4 regions of the Agrobacterium sp. 16-2014-1-2a genome follow, and region 1 is predicted to be linked to each of the others. Evidence: predicted binding sites of a transcription regulator. Region 1 holds the regulator's gene; each other region holds the start of a gene.
The links. The regulator LexA, encoded in region 1, represses DNA repair genes until DNA is damaged. The targets are predictions, from matches to a motif close to TGTTCNNNNTGTGTTCNG.
Positions count from the first base shown of each region.

Region 2: a site for LexA is predicted at 4,250-4,267, ahead of ruvC (crossover junction endodeoxyribonuclease RuvC). Genes of this name have one in related genera too.
Region 3: a site for LexA is predicted at 2,083-2,100, ahead of ACQZ45_RS05730 (energy-coupling factor ABC transporter ATP-binding protein). Genes of this name have one in related genera too.
Region 4: a site for LexA is predicted at 1,782-1,799, ahead of ACQZ45_RS07675 (YifB family Mg chelatase-like AAA ATPase). Genes of this name have one in related genera too.

Region 1 covers NZ_JBNWBX010000001.1:437,500-443,240, reverse strand. The annotation lists gene ACQZ45_RS02200 (ComEC/Rec2 family competence protein) at 1-1,543, shown strand, start outside; gene ACQZ45_RS02195 (glutathione S-transferase family protein) at 1,560-2,243, opposite strand; gene lexA (transcriptional repressor LexA) at 2,683-3,405, opposite strand; gene ACQZ45_RS02185 (VOC family protein) at 3,617-4,498, shown strand; gene kdsA (3-deoxy-8-phosphooctulonate synthase) at 4,498-5,343, shown strand; gene eno (phosphopyruvate hydratase) at 5,491-5,741, shown strand, end outside.
Region 2 covers NZ_JBNWBX010000003.1:342,171-347,911, reverse strand. The annotation lists gene ACQZ45_RS13240 (YebC/PmpR family DNA-binding transcriptional regulator) at 1-562, shown strand, start outside; gene ACQZ45_RS13235 (LLM class flavin-dependent oxidoreductase) at 617-1,618, opposite strand; gene ACQZ45_RS13230 (methyl-accepting chemotaxis protein) at 1,751-4,060, opposite strand; gene ruvC (crossover junction endodeoxyribonuclease RuvC) at 4,309-4,821, shown strand; gene ruvA (Holliday junction branch migration protein RuvA) at 4,853-5,470, shown strand; gene ruvB (Holliday junction branch migration DNA helicase RuvB) at 5,597-5,741, shown strand, end outside.
Region 3 covers NZ_JBNWBX010000001.1:1,126,388-1,132,128, reverse strand. The annotation lists gene ACQZ45_RS05745 (histone deacetylase family protein) at 1-117, opposite strand, end outside; gene ACQZ45_RS05740 (biotin transporter BioY) at 144-707, opposite strand; gene ACQZ45_RS05735 (CbiQ family ECF transporter T component) at 739-1,344, opposite strand; gene ACQZ45_RS05730 (energy-coupling factor ABC transporter ATP-binding protein) at 1,341-2,021, opposite strand; gene ACQZ45_RS05725 (winged helix-turn-helix domain-containing protein) at 2,137-3,330, shown strand; gene ribB (3,4-dihydroxy-2-butanone-4-phosphate synthase) at 3,499-4,599, opposite strand; gene aroC (chorismate synthase) at 4,612-5,709, opposite strand.
Region 4 covers NZ_JBNWBX010000001.1:1,538,033-1,543,773, reverse strand. The annotation lists gene ACQZ45_RS07685 (cupin domain-containing protein) at 1-502, shown strand, start outside; gene gshB (glutathione synthase) at 747-1,706, shown strand; gene ACQZ45_RS07675 (YifB family Mg chelatase-like AAA ATPase) at 1,892-3,424, shown strand; gene cysK (cysteine synthase A) at 3,541-4,509, opposite strand; gene ACQZ45_RS07665 (LysE family translocator) at 4,666-5,283, opposite strand; gene dut (dUTP diphosphatase) at 5,360-5,741, opposite strand, start outside.

The DNA.
Region 1 (5,741 bases):
GTTGCGGCTCTCCGGCCTTGCCCATATCGTTGCCATATCCGGGCTCAACATGGCACTGGCCTCCGGCATATTCTTTGTTGGCTTGAGACTGGCTTTCAGCCTGTTTCCCGCCTTTGCGCAGCGCTGGCCGGTCAAGAAGATCGCGGCTTTCGCGGCACTGCTGATGACGCTCGCCTATTATCTGATTTCCGGTTTCGCCGTTTCCGCCGAGCGCGCCTGGCTGATGATGTCTGTGATGCTGATTGCGGTCCTTTTCGATCAGCCATCACTCAGCCTCAGAAACGTTGCCATTTCCGCCCTGATCATTCTGGCTTTCTCGCCCTCGGAAATCATGGGTCCCAGTTTTCAGATGTCATTTGCGGCCACCATAGCGCTTGTTTCCGCCTATGCCTTCTGGAGCCGTTGGCGCACGGACCGCGAACGGCTGTTCATCGGGCGCAAGCCCGCATGGCTGAAGGTGGCGGAAATGATGGGCGCGGTCATTGGCGGCGTTATCACGACGTCGTTGATCGGGGGCCTTTCGACGGCGATCTATTCGGCCGAACATTTTCACCGTGTCACCACCTATGGACTGTTCGCCAATCTGGCTGCAATGCCGCTCATGTCACTGATCGTCATGCCATTCGCTCTTATCGCCATGCTGCTGCTGCCCTTCGGGCTCGATGCGCCGTTCCTGAAGATCATGGGTTATGGCATGGCACTCGTCATCGAGGTTGCAAACGAGGTGGCCTCCTGGGGCGGCAGCGCAGCGACGGGGCGTCCGCATGGATGGTTTATCGGTTTGGCTTCGGTGGGTTTCCTGCTGCTGACATTGCTGCGAAGCAAGCTTGCGCTTCTTGGCATCCCGTTTCTGCTCTTCGCCTTCGGCGTGTCGGCAGTTACGGCCTATCGTGATCTGCCGGATCTATTGATTCACGAGGACGGCGACTTGGTAGCACTCCTGGAGGACGGCAAGGTCTCAACCACAAAAGCCCGTCCGCAGGGCTTCGTTTACGGACAGTGGCAAAGGGCGCTGCTGCTGCCGGAAAAAACCGTGCCGCCAGATTTTATAAATGGTGAGAGCATGGCAAATAATGCTGGTTCTGACTCGAGATCGAAACTGTCGCCGGAAGACATGGCTGTGGTGGTACGCGAGATGACGGCGGCGCTCAAAGGCGCCAAAGCTGGCGTCTTCACCTGCAGGAAAGACATATGGTGCGTAGCGAGCGCCGCAAGCGGAGAGTGGGTCGTCGTTCTGAAAGATGGCCGCTTCGCCGGAAAAGCCTGCGATATTGCCGATATCGTCGTTGTTTCCCGCAGAACCTCTTTTTCGCAGTGCCGCTCGGGTGCACTCCTGCTCAGCCGTGACATCTTGCGGCGTCTCGGTTCTGTGGAAATAGATTTTGCTGACAAGAGGGAGGAGGGTGTGGTGAGCGGGCTGCGCGCCGCAATCGCCGGAACGGACAGGCCCTGGAGCCAGCACCGTTATTACGACTGGAAAAGCGGACGTTTCGACCGTGATCTGCCGCAGCCCATCATCCGGCTGCTGGCGGCGTCGCAATGACTGCCGCCAGCATGGATCATCGGGCCTTGGCGCGCAAATCTTCAGTCAATTCGCCGATCCCGCCAACTTCCTCTTCATGACCAGCGTCGCGCCAGCTCTCCTTCAAACCGGCCTCGTACCATTCTTGCATGGCAGGCAGGGCGAGCAGCAGGTCGCAATAGGCTTTCGCTGCTGGCGAAAGATCCGCGCTGCCATAGGTCTGGAAACGGAATGCAACCGGGCAGAAGAAAGCATCGACCGCCGTGAACTTTTGACCGGCAAGATATGGCCCGCCGAATTTTGTAAGACCCTCGCTCCACAACGCATCGATCCGCTTTATATCGGCCTTAAGTCCGGCATCGCCGCCCCTGGGTTTGACCCGAATGCCCACCGACATGGGATAGAGATTGCGCAGCGAGGAAAAGCCGGCATGCATCTCACTTGCGGCCGAACGCGACCAGGCCCTCGCATGCTTGTCGCTTGCCCAGACACCCTGGTGTCTTTCGGCAAGATATTCGACGATCGAAAGCGTTTCCCAAACCGTCATACCCTCGTCGACCAGGCAGGGCACCTTGCCCGTCGGCGAAAAGGAGGAGAAAGAGACGCCTTCGCCGAACGGAATGAGCTTTTCATCGAAGGCGATACCGAGCGTGCGCATCAATACCCACGGCCGCAGCGACCATGAAGAATAGTTCTTGTTGGCTATATAAAGATCGTACATGGCGTATCTCCCGGATATGACGCGTATTTCTACACCTGCCAAGCGTTCACGGAATATCGAAAATTATCCATGGCTCCCATAAACGCCGTTGATGAATGGTGATGTGGGGCCGCTGAGAGCGCGCCTTGCGATAAGTCACCCTTTGGTGACGACTAAAACTGACTGTGCAACACGACAGAACAACGTCGCTAAAAAACAGCGGATGGGATCGCTTCGACAATTACAGCGAGCAGCCCATTCGCCACCACGCCTGTAGCGAAACCGAAGCATCTTTATGGAGCAGGAACTCAGTTTAGAAAGGGCAACGCGCATAGGCTGGATGGCGCATATCCTCGTGCACCCGCAAAAGCCCGCCACGTTTGGAAAAAGCCAAACCCAATATAGGCGCCATCTTCACGATGACGCCTATTATAAAGTGAATACGTTCGGTTCGATAAGATCAATGGTAGCGGCGGATCAGCCCCACCAGTTTGCCCTGAATTTTAACCCGGTCGGGCCCGAAGATACGGGTCTCATAGGCTGGGTTTGCCGCCTCGAGCGCAATGGAGGCTCCCTTGCGGCGGAAGCGCTTCAGCGTGGCTTCCTCGTCATCCACCAGAGCCACAACGATGTCCCCGGGATTGGCGGTGTTGCCGTTGCGGATGATGACTGTGTCGCCGTCGAAAATGCCGGCCTCGATCATCGAATCACCCTTGACCTCAAGCGCGTAATGTTCGCCCGTGCCAAGCATGTCTACTGGCACTGCCACATCATGGGTGTTGTTCTGGATGGCGGAAATTGGCACGCCCGCAGCGATGCGGCCCATGACCGGCACGGTGACAGCCCCGCCCAGATCGTTGGCCGGCGTCTTGGGGGCAGGGGCCGGTTCCGGCGTTTTGGGCTTGCCAAGGCTGCCTTCGATAACGCTTGGCGAAAAGCCGCGCTGCGGCCTTGCACCCGGCGTATAAGCCTCGGGCAGCTTGATGACTTCCAGCGCCCGAGCTCTATTTGGTAGCCGACGAATGAACCCGCGCTCTTCGAGAGCGGTTATCAGGCGGTGGATGCCGGATTTCGAAGCAAGATCGAGTGCGTCCTTCATTTCATCGAAGGAGGGCGGCACGCCGGACTCTTTCATTCGTTCATGAATGAAGAGAAGCAATTCCTGCTGTTTGCGCGTGAGCATGAGGAAAACACCCTTTAGAATCGTAGTGGAAGTCGCGAAACAAATACAGAACGAACACTATATGTTCCATATGTGTTCTGCAATCCCCTAAAATTTCGTGAAGGTGCCATCTGTTGCTGTGATGATTTGCCTCATAGCACGCAATTGTGCTTTTGTGCGGTCAAAACCGTCCCGACATGCTCCGGGCGGAAGGCCAGCAGGATACATTTTCATGACGAAACCCTATAGCGTTGACCATCTCGTTTTGCCCGTGGAAGTCATAGGCGTCGCCGTGAAGCGCCTCGTCAGTCTTGGCTTTACGGTTGCGCCGGAGGCTCTGCATCCTTTCGGCACCCAAAATGCCTGCGTATTTTTCGCCGATGGCACCTATCTGGAGCCGCTCGCAATTGCTGATTCGGCTAAATATAATGCGTCAATAGAGAGGGGTGATGTGTTCACCGGCAGGGATGTGGCCTTCCGGCAACGGGACGGGCAGGAGGGTTTTTCGGCTCTTGTCGCCAGGACTGAAGACGCCTTGGTTGACCATGAGCGGTTTCGGGCAGCCGGCCTTTCGGCGGGCGATGTGTTCGAGTTTTCGCGGCCTGTTCGTATGCCGGATGGCTCGCAAGGCGAGGCGGCGTTCCGGCTGGCTTTTGCTGCAAGCGGGGCGGCCGCGGATTTCTTTTTGTTCAGTTGTCAACGGCTTCAAGCCCTTCCGGGCGATCGCACCATGCTGGAGCGCCACGCCAATGGTGTCACCGGCCTGAGTGAAATCGTCCTGTTTTCCGGCGGCAATATGAAGGTGGCGGGCCTGATCGAGACAGTGTTTGGCTGTGAAGGCAAAAGGTCTCCGGGCGGTGATATGGTTTTCGCGACCGGCAATGCCAGCATCAGATTGACCGGAAAACCGCCTTTCGGCGGGCAGACCCTGAATGCTCAGGATGGCAACGAATGCGGATTGCGCGGCGCGGGCATCGTCTTTTCGTCACACGATCTTGCCGTGACAGAGGCGGTGCTTGCTGCTAATGGCGTGTCCTGCGCAAAAGCGGACGGCCGTCTGGTGGTGCCCGCAGCACCCGGTCAGGGTGTTGCCTTCGCCTTCGAGGAAAAATGATGAGCGTTACGAACAATCTTAAAGTCACTGCCGGCGACGGCGCCAGCAAGGTTTCCTTCTCGAATACCGAGCGGTTTTCGCTGATTGCCGGTCCCTGCCAGATGGAAAGCCGCGAACATGCCTTCATGATCGCTGGCGTCCTGAAGGAGCTTTGCGACAAGCTGGGAGTAGGGCTTGTCTACAAGTCTTCTTTCGACAAGGCGAACCGCACTTCGCTTTCCGGAAAACGCGGCATCGGCCTGGATAACGCGATGCAGGTTTTTGCCGATCTCAAAAAGGAATTCGGTTTTCCTCTTCTGACCGACATCCACACGGAAGAGCAATGCGCCATCGTTTCCGAGGTAGTGGACGTGCTGCAGATTCCGGCGTTCCTCAGCCGCCAGACCGATCTTCTCGTTGCTGCCGCCAAAACCGGCCGCGTCATCAACGTCAAGAAAGGCCAGTTTCTGGCGCCCTGGGACATGAAGAACGTGCTTGCCAAGCTCAATGAGAGCGGCAATCCGAATGTGATGTTGTGCGAGCGCGGTGCGTCCTTCGGTTACAACACGCTGGTTTCCGACATGCGCTCTTTGCCGATCATGGCAGCGCTCGGCGCACCTGTCGTGTTCGATGCCACCCATTCGGTGCAGCAACCGGGCGGGCAGGGCGGCTCCACAGGTGGCCAGCGCGAATTCGTCGAGACGTTGGCGCGTGCGGCCGTTGCGGTTGGCGTGGCCGGCCTCTTCATCGAGACGCATGAGGATCCGGACAATGCGCCGTCAGACGGCCCTAACATGGTCCACCTGAAGGACATGCCGAAACTGCTCGAAAAGCTTCTGGCTTTCGACGCGATTACGAAAGCCTGATCGGCTGACCGTGACGGCGGGCACTTTTGTGCCAATCGATTTTAATGGCGGGCGGGCCGTTTCCGCTGCCCACCGTCATTGTAATTTCTTCGCCATCGTCTAAGACAGGCGACGGAAAATATCTGTTCCATTCCCAAGGGAGAGACCATGACTGCCATTACCGATATCATCGCGCGCGAAATTCTCGACAGCCGCGGCAATCCGACCGTTGAAGTCGACGTTTATCTCGAAGACGGCTCCATGGGCCGTGCCGCCGTTCCCTCCGGCGCCTCCACCGGCGCGCATGAGGCGGTTGAGCTGCGCGATGGCGGCAAGCGTTATCTCGGCAAGGGCGTGGAAAAGGCGGTCGAAGCCGTCAATACAGAAATCTTCGACGCGATTGGCGGTTTCGACGCTGA
Region 2 (5,741 bases), on a different contig from region 1:
GAAGGACAATATCGAGCGCGCGATCAAGAAAGCTTCCGGTGCAGACAGCGAAAACTACGATGAGGTCCGTTACGAGGGTTACGGCCCGGGTGGTGTCGCCGTCGTCGTCGAGGCCTTGACCGACAACCGCAACCGCACCGCCTCCAACGTCCGCTCCATCTTCACCAAGGCTGGTGGCGCACTCGGCGAAACCGGATCAGTTTCCTTCTCCTTCGACCGCGTCGGTGAGATCACTTACAAGGCCGAAGTCGGCGATGCCGACAAGGTCATGGAAGCGGCTATCGAAGCTGGTGCCGACGATGTCGAATCTTCTGAGGACGGTCACACCATCATCTGCGGTTTCGAGGCGATGAACGAGGTTTCCAAGGCGCTGGAAGGCGTGCTCGGCGAAGCTGAAAGCGTCAAGGCCATCTGGAAGCCGCAGAACACGGTGCCGGTGGATGAGGAAAAGGCGCAGTCGCTGATGAAGCTCATCGACAATCTCGAAGACGATGACGACGTGCAGAGCGTCTATTCCAACTTCGAAGTTTCGGAAGAAATTCTCGCCAAGCTTTCCGCCTGACGGTTCAGATTTAAAAAAAAGCCCCGGCAGCGTCCTCGCTCCGGGGCTTTTTGTTTAGGCGGCCTTCCTGATGGAGGTCCGCACATCGGCGAAGATCTCCACGGATCGCAGCCGTTTTTCAATATTGTGGATCGGCATCGAGACGATCAGTTCGTCGGCCTGCGTTTCGGCGAGGAAGCCGTCGAGGTGGCGTCCGATTGTTTCAGGCGAGCCGACGGCGGCGAAACGCAAGGTATGTTCCACCGAAAAACGCTCCATCTCGTTCCAGTGGTCGTCCATGCTCTGAACCGGCTTGGGGAACGGGACGCGTACATTGCGGCGCAGGTTGACGAATTGCTGCTGTGACGAGGTGAAGAGATATTGCGCCTCCTCGTCGGTATCGGCGCCGACTCCCATCACTCCAACCATCACATAGGGCTTGTCCAGCGTCGCAGAGGGCTGGAAGCGCTCGCGATAGATATGGATCGCCTCCATCAGCATGTCAGGCGCAAAATGCGACGCAAAGGAATAGGGCAGGCCGAGTGCCGCTGCCAGATGCGCGCTATAGGTGCTTGAGCCAAGCAACCAGAGCGGCACGTGCGAATTCATGCCGGGCACGGCAAGGATCGCCTGATCCTGCTGGGGCTGGCCAAGGTACTGCTGGAGCTCGATGATGTCGTGCGGGAAGTTCTCCGCACCGGCATCAAGATTGCGGCGCAGCGCCCTTGCCGTCCGCATATCGGTTCCCGGCGCGCGGCCAAGTCCGAGATCGACCCGGCCAGGCAACAGTGCCGCCAGCGTGCCGAATTGTTCGGCAATGACGAGCGGGGAGTGGTTAGGCAGCATGATGCCGCCTGAACCGACGCGAATATGTTTCGTGGCGGCACCAACATGGGCGATCACGAGCGATGTGGCTGCGCTCGCAATACCAGGCATGCCATGGTGCTCCGCAAGCCAGATGCGGTTGTAACCGTGGTCTTCAGCCTTGATCGCCATGCGGCGAGAATTTTCAAGCGCCTGGCTGACGCTCTCGCCTTCGCCGATTGGCGAAAGGTCGAGAATGGAAAAGGGGATCATCCAACGCTCCTACACAAATTCTGTCTTTGATGCGGATGTAAGGCGCGTGTCCCGATTTACCATAGAAGTCGCGCAGAATTGAAGGATGGTTCAAAAAAATTGGGGCCTCGAAAGAGGCCCCTTTTCATTTTTTTAGCCCGCTCGACGGAATTGCCGGGTTTCGCGATGGTCTGGAGGTTGCCGGTCGGAAGCGAGCACGAATTGTCCGAGCCTGCCGTCCATCTCTCCCGCCTCGGAAGCGAGATTGTGAATGGCCGCCGTCGTCTCCTCCACCATGGCGGCGTTTTGCTGGGTCATGGTGTCGAGACTGGTGACGGTGCTGTTGATTTCAGCAAGCGTATGCGCCTCCTCGCGGGTGGATTCCATGATCTCTTCGATGCGGGAACTGATGGTCTGCACGTGCTTGCCGATGCCGGTTAGCGAGGCCCCCGCCTTTTCGACCAGTGCCACGCCGGTGGAAACCTCGTCGGTGGAGCGCTTCAGCAGGCTGGTGATTTCTTTTGCGGCGGCGGCCGAGCGTTGTGCCAGCTCGCGCACCTCCTGCGCCACAACGGCAAAACCCTTGCCGGCCTCGCCCGCACGCGCGGCTTCCACACCTGCGTTCAGGGCGAGAAGGTTGGTCTGGAAGGCGATTTCATCGATAACGCCGATGATCTGGTTGATCTGGCGCGACGAGGTCTGGATCGCTTCCATGGCGGCGATGGTCTGCTCCATGACGTGGCTGGACGCAGTGGCCTGCGTACTGGCGTCGCGGGCGATCCGTGTTGCCTGTTCGGCACGTTCGATCTGGTCGCGGACGGCTTCGGTGATTGCCTTGATGGCGCTTGCCGTCTCGGTAATGGAGGCGGCCTGCCGTTCAGTGCGCTCAGCGAGCTGGTCTGCACCTACCCGCATTTCCTCCGAGCCGCCGCGAACGGCGGCGGAATTGCCGCCGATGGCCTGCATGGTCTCGCTGAGCCTTGCAAGCGCCGTATTGAAGTTGTGGCGCAGACTTTCAAGATCGTCTGGGAAGACAGTCTCAATGCGATAGGCGAGATTGCCGCTTGCCAGTCGATCCAGCCCTTCGTCAAGAGAACGCACGACCATTTGCAGCGTGCCGGCCTCGGCCTCTCGTTCCGCAAGATGTGCGCGGCGTGCCGTTTCGGCTTCCTCGCGCGTGCGGGACGTGGTCGCTTCCATTTCCCGCTGCAAAATGAGTTTTTCGCGGAAACTGCCAAGCGCGCGCGCCATGCGGCCGATCTCGTCCTTGCGGTCCTGATTGCCGATCTCGGCATCGAGACGGCCTGCCGCCACTTCGCCGGTCAGCCCGGCCAGCTTCTCCAGCGGTGCGAACAGGCGCCGTGCAAAAAAGGCGGTTGCCGCGCACATCGCTGCCAGAACGCAAAGGCCGATGACGGCTAGCGTGCCGGCAATCGAAATGGAACCGGCGTTCAACTCACTGCGCAACATGCTTTCCACCGCGAGGTATTTTTCACCGGCAAACGAGAAGGCGCGGGCATAGGCATTGGCTTCGCCGTCCGGACGGTTGATCTTGGCGATCGTCATGCCGGACGTATTGAGTGCTTGTGCATGGAAGCCATAGATTGCCGGATTAAGGCTGACGAGACCGTTGCCGTCCACGCCCAGAACCTTGCCATCGGCGGAAACGATCGCGGATTGTTCGGAGCTGCCGGCGGAGATGCCTTTCGCGAGGATCTGGCTGAAGACCTCTTGTTTGACGCGGAAGAGAACGATGCCCTTGAACGCACCGAATTTGACTACCGGAATGCCGAAATAGATGCTGGCCTCTTTAGTCGCGGCGTCGATGCGCAGGCCGGAGAAACTCGTCTGCGCCACGTCGTTCACGGCTTTTCCTGCGTTGGTGGCTCCGCGCGCAAAAGCAGCCCCAAGGCCGCTATCCGCCCAGGCGCCACCCGTGACGGTTTCCCCGAAAGCCGGTCCTTTCAGATAGGAGTAATAAACCGTGCCGGCCGGATCGATGAAGAGAACATCGCTGAATGGGGTTCCCTTGAGGTAGCCGCCGATATCCGTCTGGGTTTTTTCATGGGTGGAATAATAAAAGCCGCTCGGATTTTCGGGCTTGATGAGCTTTTCTTTCTCTCCGTGGGGGTTTTCCTTGACGAAGACGCGTTGCAGTTCCGCCTTTGCGTCGCCGGAACTCTTCTGCACGGTGCCCCAGCCGCTGCGCATGGAAACTACCGCCATCTGCAGGGATTCGATCTTGGCGATGGAATCCGCCTGCGTTTCAAGCTGCTCAAGGCGTTCCTGCAGCATGTCGCCCCTGAAGACGAGAATGCTCTCCATGGATTTCGACGCCTGTTCCTCGAGAACGCCGCTGCTGCTTTGATAGCCGAGAAGCGTGAGAGCCCCGGTCGAGATCGTCATCAGCGCAAGGAAAATCACGAGCACTTTGGTGGATATGGAATGAAAACGGTTCAGCATGGCCGATGCAGCCCTCAATGCCGTATCACTTCCCGCACCATGCATTGATGGCGCCACCGGATGGCTGATATGGCGAAAATATTGCGCTGCGGATCATCATGTCCGCAGCTCCCCTTTTTTGATTTTGTGCGGGAACAATGCGGTACGCGGTTTAAGCAGAGGTAAATGCTGCACTGCAAATTTGATCAATGTTGTCGTTTTGTTCACTTATCGCTGGCAGGGTCGCAGCCGAAAAGATAGGGTGGCTTATGCAAAAGACGATTCGAATCATCGGTATCGACCCCGGGTTGCGGCGCACCGGATGGGGTGTCATCGAAACCTTCGGCAACAGCCTTCGGTTTGTCGCTTCCGGCACTGTGACATCGGATGGTGATATGGATCTCGCCTCCCGCCTGTGCCAGCTGCATGATGGGCTGGCGGATACCGTTCACAGCTATCAGCCCGATGAGGCGGCGGTGGAGCAGACGTTCGTGAACAAGGATGCTGTCGCCACGCTGAAGCTCGGTCAGGCGCGCGGCATTGCCATGCTGGTTCCGGCGCGGGCAGGGTTGCCTGTTTTCGAGTATGCGCCGAACGCGGTCAAAAAAGCCGTCATAGGTGTTGGGCACGGCGAAAAGCAGCAAATCCACATGATGCTGAAAATCCTGATGCCGAAAGCAGAATTCAAGGGTAACGATGCGGCGGACGCCTTGGCGATCGCAATCTGCCACGCCCATAATCGCGGCGGCGACAGGATGGCGCGGCTATTGGCGGCCGGTTGAATATTGAAGTCTCATTGCAGCGGGCGGCATCATGATCGGAAAACTTAAAGGCACCATCGAGGAAATCGGTACGGATTACGTGCTGGTGGATGTGCACGGCGTTTGTTACGTCGCCTATTGCTCGGCGCGCACACTCTCAAAAATAGGTTCCGCTGGTGAAGCGGTCGTCCTCTTCATCGAAACCTATGTGCGCGAAGACCAGTTGAGGCTGTTCGGCTTTTTGTCCGCACTTGAGCGGGAATGGTTCAATCTCCTGCAGAGCGTGCAGGGGGTCGGTTCGAAAGTGGCGCTGGCCGTCTTGTCTACCCTGTCGCCTTCTGAACTCGCCAATGCGATAGCGCTGCAGGACAAGGTGATGATTTCGCGTGCGCCGGGCGTAGGGCCGAAGGTGGCGGTGCGCCTCGTTACCGAGCTTCGCAACAAGGCGCCTGCCTTTGCAGGAGAAGCTTCGGCTTCCATCGGGCTCAAGCAGGAACTTGGCGAGGGTGTCGCCTCCGCGCCGGTGGCGGATGCCGTGTCGGCGCTCACCAATCTCGGCTATTCACGCGATCAGGCCGCAAATGCCGTTGCGGCAGCGCTGAAGAACGGCGGGGAGGGCGGCGACAGCGCCAAACTCATCCGGCTCGGCCTGCGCGAACTTTCACGCTAAGCTGCGCGCAGCAAGCGAACGAAGCCGGGTGCGATGCTGAATTTCGTGAAGCGCCTTCGTGCGACAGTCGTGATATAGCGGCGAAGACCATCTCTTGAATTGGTTTAGAACAATGGAATGCCCTCTATGAGCGATGCGGACAGACTGATTTCGGCGGACAAGCGCGGTGAAGATATCGACACCACAATGCGCCCGCAGTCGCTGGACGATTTTACCGGCCAGGCCGAGGCTCGCGCCAATCTCAAGGTGTTTATCGAGGCGGCAAAGAACC
Region 3 (5,741 bases), 690 kb from region 1:
GAAATTCGGATGTTCGAGCGCAATGTTCAGAGATCGCAGCCGATCCGGCCGCTCGGGATGGCCTTCCGGCGTGATGTGTTCAAGGAAGATCGGATGTTCGTAAAGACGGGTCGCCATTCTCTAATCCTCCCGAAATAAGCTGATCAAGCGCGCTGCGGCAAAAGCGGATAACCGACCATCACAGCGCGGCCGGCAAGGGCGGCAAGCACGGCCTTCAACGCATCGCCGGGAATGAAGGCGAGCGAACCCATGAACGCCTTTTCAAACCCGAGCCCGACCACCAGCGCCAGATAGGAGATGCCGAAGGCATAAAGCACGACCACGCCGCCGGCGAGGCTGGCGATGAAGAAACCGATACCCTGCGTCAGAGCCGACTGGCCGCGATTGACGAGTTTTTCCGAGAGCATGCCGGTGACGAAAGCGGCAGCAATCCAGCCGATCAGGAAGCCCGTGGTCGGCGTGGTGAAGATGGAAAGGCCGCCGCGTCCGCCTGAGAGGACTGGCAGGCCGATTGCGGCGATGAGGATGGTCAGAAGAACCGCGAGCGTGCCGCGTTTCGCCCCCAGCACGACACCGGCCAGCATGACGCCAAGCGACTGCGCGGTGATGGGCACCGGAATGAAACCAAGCGTGATCGGCGGCAAAAGTCCGAGTGCGATGATGATGGCGGAAAACAGCGAGATCAGCACAAGGTCGCGGGTCGTCATGGCTCGGGAACTCCGGATGGTTGTTTTGCCGTCAGCTTTGGCCTCTGAAACCGCGCGCGTCAATGGCGTCGGCAATGGCATCCGCATCCTTCAACGTCATAATGACGAGCGGCACGATGATCGTGGCCAGCCGAACGGGGAGGCCGCGCGCGCGGTGCGCATCGCGCACCGCATGGTAACGATTGACGATCTCCGGCACGAACCGCACGACGAGCCCGACCGCGAGCCCGATATCGGCCGCCTTGACCAGCCCCAGCCTTTCCAGCGGGGCGGCGGCAAGCGCGATTTCGTCCATGAATTGCGAAATGCTGACGGTGATGGTGACGGCGGTGGCGAGAAGCGCCAGTGCAGTCAGCCGCAAAAGATTGACACTCGCATCGTGTACCGGAAGCAGCAGATGGCTGAAGGCGGCAACGAGGAGAATGGTCAGCATCACCGGGCGTAGCCGCAGGCCGATCTCGCGGAATTGCAGCCGCGTCTCGCGCAGAATGGCGGCGGCGACAACGACGGCGCATCCCAGCAAAAGCAGATCGCGGGTGAGAAACAGCGCAATGCTGAAAACCATCAGCGTCACGAGCTTGAGGCGTGGAGAGACGCGGTAGAGCCAGCCCGTGCCTTCGACATGAAGCGACTTCATCGCGACGCAACCTCCAGATAACGTGCCACCGCCTCTTCGGGGTTGGCGTCTGCAACCAGCTCGCCTTCGTGAAAAACCAGTACGCGATCGAAGCCGGAAAGCAGCGGCAGATCATGGGTGATGACGACAAGCGCCTGCGACAGCGCAGCCATTGTCTTTTCAACGGTCGCGCGGTTTTTGAGGTCGAGCTGATTGGTCGGTTCATCGAGAATGAGGATTTGCGGTTCAGTGACCAGCAGGGCGGCCAGCGCCGCCAGCTGCAATTCGCCGCCGGAAAGCTCGTGCGCGCGCCGTTCTTCCAGATGAGCGATACCGAGCCGGGCAAGCACGGCCTTGACCCGCGTTTCTGTCTCCGTCTTGCCGATACCGAGTCGCTTGAGGCCGAAGGCGACATCGTCGCGTATGATCGGCAGGATGATCTGGTTCTGCGGATTCTGGAAGATGAAACCGACTGCCTGCAATACCGCTCTCGCATCTTTGACGGTGTCGAGACCGTTCACCGACACCTTGCCGCGCGTCGGCTTTGTCAGACCATTAATCAGCCGCGCAAAGGTGGTCTTGCCCGAGCCGTTGAGGCCAATGACGCCGATACGCCGTTCAGTCAATGTCAGGGACACGGGCAGTAAAGCCTGCCTGCCCTCGAAGGCGACGCCTGCGGTGTCGAAACGGATTTCCAAGATTGATGCATCCCTCTATCGCTTTCCGGTTCTATATAGTGTCATCAACAGAAGTGAAACAAAGAACAAAAAAAGAACATTGCAATCCTGAAAAAGCCGTCATACCTTCTGCTTTATGACGATCAAGGTTTCAAACGAAGCGGCAAGGCGGATTTTTCTGGCGCGGCAGGGGCTTTGCTCTCCGCCCGGAAAGGCGCTTTCCAAGGATGGCCTGTTGCAGCTCATTACCGATATCGGATTCGTGCAGGTGGACAGTATCGGCACGGTGGAGCGCGCCCATCACCAGATAATATTCTCCCGAAACCAGACCTACAGGCGCGAACATCTGACAGCACTGCTGGAAAAGGACCGCGCGCTGTTCGAGCACTGGACGCATGATGCCTCCATCGTGCCGACCGAATTTTACCCCTATTGGAAGCACCGCTTCCGCCGCCGCGAGCCGATCATTCAGGAGCGCTGGCGCAAATGGCATGGTGAGGGGTTCGATGCGGCTTTCGCCGAGACGCTAGAGCGCATCGCCGCCACGGGTCCTGTTCTGGCGCGTGAGTTAAAGGAGGAGGGGCATCAGTCCGGCGGCTGGTGGAACTGGCATCCTTCCAAGACCGCACTCGAATATCTGTGGCACACCGGCAAGCTTGCCATATCCGGCCGCGTGAATTTCCAGAAGGTCTATGATCTGGCGGAGCGGGTCATTCCCGGCGAGCACCACGAAAGCGAAGTGGAGCATACGCAATTCGTCGACTGGGCCTGCCGGCAGGCGCTCACCCGGCTGGGTTTTGCCACCCATGGCGAAATCGCCGCCTTTTTTGATCTCGTTACCCCGCAGGAGGCGAGGGACTGGGTCAAGAGCCGCCGTGACGAACTGTGCGAGGTCTCGCTTCTCGCAAGCGATGGCGGTGCTGCCCGTCCGTCCTATGCCTTTGCGGATTTCAGCGCCGATGTCGCCAACCTGCCGGAACCGTCGTCCCGCGTTCGTGTGCTGAGCCCCTTCGATCCGCTGTTGCGCGACCGCAACCGCACGGAGCGGCTGTTTGGCTTCTATTACCGTATCGAGGTCTTCGTACCCGAGCCGAAACGGCAATATGGCTATTACGTCTTCCCGCTTCTGGAAGGCGACCGACTGATCGGCCGTATCGACATGAAGGCAGACCGCAAGCGCAGCACGCTGGATGTGCGCCGCCTGTGGCTGGAACCGGGCGTGCGCGCTTCAGCGGGAAGGCTCGAGAAACTAGACGCGGAATTGTCGCGGCTTGCGAAGTTTACGGGGGTGGAGAGTGTGAATTATCTGGAGGGGTGGCGGGATGTGTAATTGCGCCTTGAGCCGGCGACTGCCTCTTCCGTCATGCTCGGGCCCGTCCCGAGCATCTGCAACGGAAAATGTATAGGATGCGTCTGCAGATACTCGGCACAAGACCGAGGATGACGCCGGACGGGCGGAGAGGACGCCAAATCGAAGCGCCCTCGCGACGTCCCTAAATCACCCGATATCCGTTGCCGAAATCTTGATCCCGAAGCCTTCCAGCCCGACATAGTGGCGCTCGCGGGTCGTCATCAGCTTGATCGAGCTGATGCCGAGGTCTTTGAGAATCTGCGCGCCGAGGCCGATTTCCAGCCACTCATTTTCGCGGGAGCGGGCCTGTGCGTGCGCTTCGTCGGGATCACGCGCCTTGCGCCGTCCGTCCACCTGGCCGACGCCGACAGAACCTTCGCGCAGATAGACGATGACGCCGCGGCCTTCTTCGGCGATCTTCTGCATATAGTGCTGCACCGGCTGGCGGTCGCCGAACACGTCGTCAGCAACGTTTTCAGGGTGCAGGCGGACGGGAATATCGACGCCATCGCGGATATCGCCGAAAATCACCGCCATATGCTGCATCCGGTCCCATGGCAGGGAATAGGTATGCGCCTTGGCCGGTCCGAAAGGGGTTTGGATGGTGAAGGAGGATTCCATCTCCACCAGCGTTTCTTTGCGCTGGCGATAGGCGATCAGATCGGCGACCGAAACATGCTTCATGCCGTGTTTTTCGGCGAAATCCAGAACCTGCGGACCGCGCATCACGGTGCCATCGTCATTGACCAGCTCGCTGATGACGCCGATGGGCGGCAGGCCGGCGAGCCGGCAGAGATCGACCGCCGCTTCGGTATGGCCGGAACGCATCAGCACGCCGCCTTCGCGGGAAATCAGCGGAAAAATGTGGCCTGGCCGGGTGAAATCCGACGCGCCGACATTCGGGTTGGCGAGATTGCGCACTGTCAAGGTGCGGTCATCCGCGGAAATACCGGTCGTCGTGCCATGCTTGAAATCGACGCTGACGGTGAAGGCGGTCGTGTGGGCGCTGTCGTTTTCCGCCACCATGGCGTTGAGGTTCAGCCTCTTTGCCTCGTCACGCGGCATGGGCGCGCAAACGATGCCGGATGTGTGGCGCACGATCAGCGCCATTTTTTCCGGCGTGCAATGAACCGCCGAAATAATCAGATCGCCTTCGTTTTCACGGTCGTCGTCGTCGGTCACGACAACGATCTCGCCTGCTTCGAAAGCGCGGATAGCGTCGACGACACGTTTCTGATCATAGGCCATTTCGGATTTACCTCACTTCAACCGGCCGGTCTGGCCACGATCTCTCAAATAATGGTCGGCAACGGTGCAGGCCACCATCGCCTCGCCGATCGGCACGGCGCGGATGCCGACGCAGGGGTCGTGGCGGCCCTTGGTGCGCACATCCACATTGCGGCCGTCGGTGTCGATGGACTGGCGCTCCGTCAGAATGGAGGAGGTGGGCTTGATGGCGAAGCGGGCGATAACGGGCTCGCCAGTCGCGATGCCGCCCAGAATGCCGCCGGCATGGTTCGACAGGAAAATCGGTTTGCCGTCATTGCCCATACGCATCTCGTCGGCATTCTCCTCGCCGGAAAGCTCGGCCGAGGCAAATCCCTCGCCAATCTCCACGCCCTTGACGGCGTTGATCGACATCAGGCTAGAGGCAATATCCTGATCGAGCTTCGCGTAGATCGGCGCGCCGATGCCGGCCGGAACACCTTCCGCCACGACTTCGACGACCGCGCCGATCGACGATCCCGCCTTGCGGATACCGTCAAGATATTCTTCCCATACCGGCACCATCGCCGGATCGGGGCAGAAGAACGGGTTCTGATCGACCTGGTCCCAATCCCAATTGTCGCGGTTGATCTTGTGTTTGCCGATCTGCACCAGCGCACCGCGCACGTTGAGGCTCGGTACCACCCTGCGGGCGATTGCGCCTGCGGCAACACGCGCCGCCGTCTCGCGGGCGGAAGAGCGTCCGCCGCCGCGATAATCGCGAATGCCGTATTTCAGATCATAGGTGAAGTCGGCATGGCCAGGGCGGAAGCTGCGGGCAATCTCGCCGTAATCCTTGGAACGCTGGTCGGTATTTTCGATCAGCATGGAGATCGGCGTGCCGGTGGTTATCATCGTCTCGCCGTCCTCATCCAGCATCACGCCGGACAGGACTTTGACGATGTCATCTTCACGGCGCTGGGTGACGAAGCGGCTTTGGCCGGGCTTGCGCTTGTCCATCCAGTGCTGCACCTCGGCAAGCGTGAAGCGGATACCGGGCGGGCAGCCGTCCACCACGCAGCCCAAAGCGGGCCCATGGCTTTCGCCCCAGGTGGTAACGCGAAAAAGATGACCGAAGCTGTTATGCGACATATTTCTCTAGACCGGAAAACGAGGGCGCGCCT
Region 4 (5,741 bases), 1.1 Mb from region 1:
GATGATGTTCGCGGCGGCTGCGACCATGGCGATCCGCACAGTGCCGATATTGCCGGCCTCTATGCGCCGGACAAAAGACGAGGGCGTGGTTAGCGCGTCCTGCACCGATTTGCGGCTGCAGCCGGCCCCCATCAACCCCGACTGGATCATTTCCGGCGATCCTCAGGCGCGTGCGGCGGATCATTCCAGAAGCGGAGACCGCGCGTCCAGCACAGCCATGTGGGATTGTACGGCGGGCGAGTTCCGCTGGTTCTTCGGTTGGGACGAGACCGTCTATATCCTTGAGGGTGAGGTGCATGTGACGGCGGAAGACGGCACAGTCAGTATCCTGCGGGTGGGTGACGTCGCTTATTTCCGCGCGGGAACATGGGCCACCTGGCGGGTGGATGAGTATGTCCGCAAGGTTGCCTTCATGCGCCGCCCTTTCCCCACGGCGCTGGCTCTCGCCTACCGGGTCAAGAACAAGCTGTTTGCCGGTCGTTCCTACAAGCTGGCGGCCTGAACTGGTAAAACACTCCGTCAGGTGGGGCTCTGCGCAGCGCCACCTGCGGAATTCTGAAGGTTCAATAAAACTCACAAAAAGCACCCCTCGCAGCAGTTGCGTTTGAATGGTCGCTGCCCTACATCTTCAGGGTTTTCTGAAGCATTTCCGGGTCTCTTCCGGTCCTGCGGGGAATCGCGAACAGACGAGGCAATGGGCACGGCGGAACCGCGAAGCGTCCGCATGCTGCAAGAGGAAGATGCGCATGGCGAAGATCAAGAACGTCGCGATCCAGATGGATCATGTCTCCGGCATCAATATCGCCGGCGACTCCACCTTCGCCATGAGCCTTGAGGCGCAGGCACGTGGATACCGGCTGTTTCACTATACGCCCGAACGCCTCTCCATGCGCGATGGCAAAATCTACGCGACCGTCGAACAGATGGAACTGCGCGATATCAAGGGCGACCATTTTTCGCTCTCGGAGCCGGAGCGGGTCGATCTCTCGACCATGGATGTCATTCATCTGCGCCAGGATCCGCCATTCGACATGGCCTACATCACCTCGACCCATTTGCTCGAGCGCATTCATCCCAAAACGCTTGTTGTCAACGATCCCGCCTGGGTCCGCAACTCGCCGGAAAAGATTTTCGTCACCGAATTCGCCGATCTGATGCCGAAGACGCTGATCACCAAGGATGTCTCTGAAATCGCCCGCTTCCGCAATGAAATGGGCGATATCATCCTCAAGCCGCTTTATGGCAATGGTGGCGCAGGCGTCTTCCATTCCGCGCGGGACGACCGCAATTTCTCATCGCTGCTGGAAATGTTCGGTCAGATGTTCCGCGAACCCTATATCGCCCAGGAATACTTGCCGGATGTTCGCAAGGGCGACAAGCGTATCCTTCTGGTGGATGGCGAGCCCGTGGGCGCGATCAATCGCGTGCCGGCGGAAAATGATGCCCGCTCCAACATGCATGCCGGCGGCCGCCCGGAGCCAACGGAACTCACCGCGCGTGAGAAGGAAATCTGCCGCCGCATCGGCCCCGCCCTGCGCGAGCGCGGTTTCCTGTTCGTTGGCATCGATGTGATCGGCGATTACCTCACGGAAATCAACGTCACCTCACCGACAGGCATTCGTGAAGTGCAGAAATTCGGCGGTGCCGATGTGGCGAGCCTGTTGTGGGATGCGATCGAGAAAAAGCGCGAAGCACAGGAGTTCTGAGGCAATTTCCTCGCCACCTGCGTTTGTTCCGCGTGCACAACTCTATACAACTGAAATACACCGTTCGCGCGAAATTGTTCGCTTAATGTTCTTGTTTTATTCTTTGCTCTGTGGCAGGTTACTTGAGAGTGGCCGCCATCGGGGCATAATGCTTTGATGTTGTGGCCGGTTTGCGGGGGCAGGCCATGGTGGCACGGGTCAATACGGTTGCATTTCAGGGAATAGAGGGTGTGCCGGTCGAGGTGCAGGTGATGGTCGCACCCGGAAAGGTCGGCATCCAGATCGTCGGCCTGCCGGACAAGGCGGTGGCGGAAAGCCGGGAGCGGGTGCAGGCCGCGCTCCATGCCTCCGGTCTGGCGCTGCCGGCAAAAAAAGTCACGGTCAATCTTGCGCCTGCGGATTTGCCCAAGGAAGGATCGCATTTCGATCTTCCGATCGCTTTGGGTCTCATGGCCGCGTTGGGAGCGATCCCGGCGGAAGCGCTCGGGCAATATGTGGTTCTCGGCGAGCTCAATCTCGATGGCACCATCGGCACGGTTTCGGGCGCTCTGCCCGCGGCCATCGGTGCCAATGCGCTCGGGAAGGGTTTGATTTGCCCGGCTGATAGCGGGCCGGAAGCAGCCTGGGCCGGGGCTGGCATCGATATTCTCGCCCCACGCAGCCTTATTGCGCTTGCCAACCATTTTCGCGGCACCCAGCTTCTCTCCCGCCCGATGCCCGCCATCCGCGCCAATCCGGTCAATTTGCCGGATCTGGCCGATATCAAGGGACAGGAGACGGCCCGGCGCGCGTTGGAAGTGGCAGCGGCCGGTGGCCATAATCTGCTGATGGTTGGCCCGCCCGGCTCCGGTAAATCCATGCTCGCTGCGCGCTTGCCCTCAATTCTGCCACCGCTCGAGGCTGCGGAATTGCTGGAAGTGTCCATGGTCCACTCCATCGCCGGCCAATTGTCCGGCGGCAAGCTGTCGGACCGCAGACCGTTTCGCACGCCACACCATTCCGCCACCATGGCCGCGCTTATCGGCGGAGGGCTGCGTGCCAAGCCGGGTGAGGCTTCACTTGCCCACCACGGCGTTCTTTTCCTCGATGAGTTCCCGGAATTTGCGCCTCAGGTGCTGGATGCGCTGCGCCAGCCGCTGGAAACGGGCGAATGCATCGTTGCCCGTGCCAATCACCGCGTCACTTATCCGGCGGAAATCCAGCTTGTCGCTGCGATGAACCCCTGCCGGTGCGGCAGAGCGGGGGAGCCGGGTTTCACTTGCGCCAGAGGGCCACGTTGCATGACAGATTATCAGGCCCGCATTTCCGGCCCGCTGATGGATCGCATCGATATTCGCATCGACGTTCCCGCCGTCTCCGCCACTGACCTCATCCGTCCCATGACTGCCGAACCGAGTTCGGTGGTGGCCGCCCGTGTCGCTCGCGCCCGCCTTGCGCAGCAGGAGCGTTATGCTGCGGCGGGCTTTTCAGGCATTCGCACCAACGCTCGCTGCACGACAACGCTGATCGAAAAATATGCGGAGCCCGATGTGTCCGGGCTGCAATTGCTGCGCGATGCTGCCGAACGGTTGAAGTTCTCCGCACGCGGTTATCATCGCATTCTCAAGGTCGCCCGCACATTGGCTGATTTGGACGGCAAACAAACTGTCGGACGTATACATGTGGCCGAAGCCATTTCATACCGCATTGCCGGTGAAGGACTGACGGCGGCGGCATAAGAGGCGTTCCTTCGCCCTTTACCGGCTAAAACAATTGTGCCGCTGGCGGATGGCCGGCGGCACAATCGGTCATTGCGGTCAGGCGCGCGTTTGCGGCCTGACCGAAGCGGAACGGCTTAAAGCCCAAGCCCTTCGAAAAGAGCGGTCGAAAGGTAACGTTCCGCGAAGGAGGGAATGATGACGACGATATTCTTGCCGGCATTTTCCTCACGTGCGCCGACCTTGATTGCCGCTGCGAGTGCCGCGCCCGAGGAGATGCCGACGGGTACGCCTTCCAGCCTCGCCACCAGACGGGCGATTTCAAAAGCGTCGTCATTGGTCACGGTGACGATTTCGTCATAGATTCCAGTGTCGAGGATCGCGGGTGCAAAACCGGCGCCGATGCCCTGGATCTTGTGCGGACCGGGGTTGCCACCGGAAAGAACCGGGCTGTCGGCTGGCTCGACGGCAATGACCTTCACCTCCGGCTTGCGGGATTTCAGCACCTGGCCCGTACCGGTGATAGTGCCACCCGTGCCGATGCCCGAAACAAAAATATCGACAGCACCCTCGGTGTCGTTCCAGATTTCTTCGGCCGTCGTCTTGCGATGAATATCCGGGTTTGCCGGGTTTTCGAACTGCTGCGGAATAATCGCGTCTGGCAGGGTTTCGGCCAGTTCCTGTGCCTTGGCGATGGCGCCCTTCATGCCCTTCGGGCCTTCGGTCAACACCAGTTCCGCGCCCAGCAAGGCCAGCATTTTCCGGCGTTCGACCGACATCGTTTCCGGCATGGTCAAGATCAGCTTGTAACCCTTGGCGGCGGCGGCAAAGGCTAGCGCAATGCCCGTGTTGCCGGAGGTCGGTTCAACCAGCGTCGTTTTGCCGGGGGTGATCTTGCCCTGGGCTTCCAGCGCTTCGATCATGGCAACGCCAATGCGGTCTTTCACGGAGGCGATGGGGTTGAAGAACTCCAGCTTGGCGAGAAGATTGGCCTTCACGCCCTTTTCCCTCGCCAGCTTGTCCAGCCGCACGATCGGCGTATCGCCGATTGTTTCGGTGATGGAGGAATAGACGCGTCCGCGTCCGGGCTTTCTGGCTTCGGGCATGATGCTCTCCTGTATGAAGGCCACACGATGTGTGGCCGCAAGATTTCAGCGGCAGAATAGGAGCAATAGTCTTGTCAGACCAGCGAACGTTCGTCCTAATATCGTCTGATTACCGGAAAAAATTCACGATAAATCAGGCAAATGCACGAAATCGTTTCAGGTGCTGCGGATCGCGATCACGGTCGCCGTTCCCGCCAGAATTCCCGCCGCGGTGCGGTTGAGGATCGTCAACGCACTTGGCCGTTTCAGGAGGTTGCGCGCCTTGGCAGCAAGCAGGATGTAAGGCAGGAGAACGGCCATCAATACGATGAAGGTCAGCGCCAGAAGTGTCGCATATTCCGATGGGCCGATCATGCGGATGTCGATCAGCGTCGGCACTAGCGCCACATAAAACAGCATGGTTTTTGGATTACCCAGCGTGATCAGCAGTCCGGACAGAAACGACATGGGAATGCTGGTGCTTTTTTTCGCCTTCAGGTCCTGCGGCAAGAGGCCGGCGGTCCAGAGCTTCCATGCGATATAGAGAAGATAGGCTGCGCCGGCAAACTTCAGGACCATGAAGGCCTCCTGAAAAGTCTGCGCCACGAAGGCGAGGCCGAGGATCACGCCGGTCAGGTAGATCATGTCGCCCAGCACCAGCCCGAGGCCCATGAAGAAGGTTTCCCGAAACCCCGATCCAAGCGCCCGCGCCACGATCGCCGTCATGCCGGGGCCAGGGATGGCAGCGGCGATGAAGAGTGCGGTGGCATAGGCAAGAAGGGTCGTCAGCGTCATGGTCATTTTCCCCGAAAATCCGCCAGATCAATAGCGAAAATCAGGGGTGAAAACAATCGCCCATAAAGGGGGCTGGTCAAAGCCCCGTGGAGCCGAAACCACCGGCACCGCGTGCCGTCTCGGATGTTTCGGACACTTCGCTGATTGTCACCTGCGTAACTGGTGCAATCACCATCTGTGCGATGCGCATGCCGCGCTCGATGACAAAATCGGCCTGCCCCAGATTGGCGAGAATGACCTTCACTTCGCCGCGATAGTCGCTGTCCACCGTGCCGGGGGAATTGAGGCAGGTGATGCCGTTCTTGATGGCGAGGCCGGAGCGCGGACGGATTTGCGCCTCATAGCCTTGTGGAACCTCGAAGACGAAACCGGTCGGCACCAGCGCCCGTTCGCCCGGCTGCAAAGTCAGCGGTTCATCGGCCGGCACTGCGGCGCGCAGGTCCATTCCGGCGGCGCCA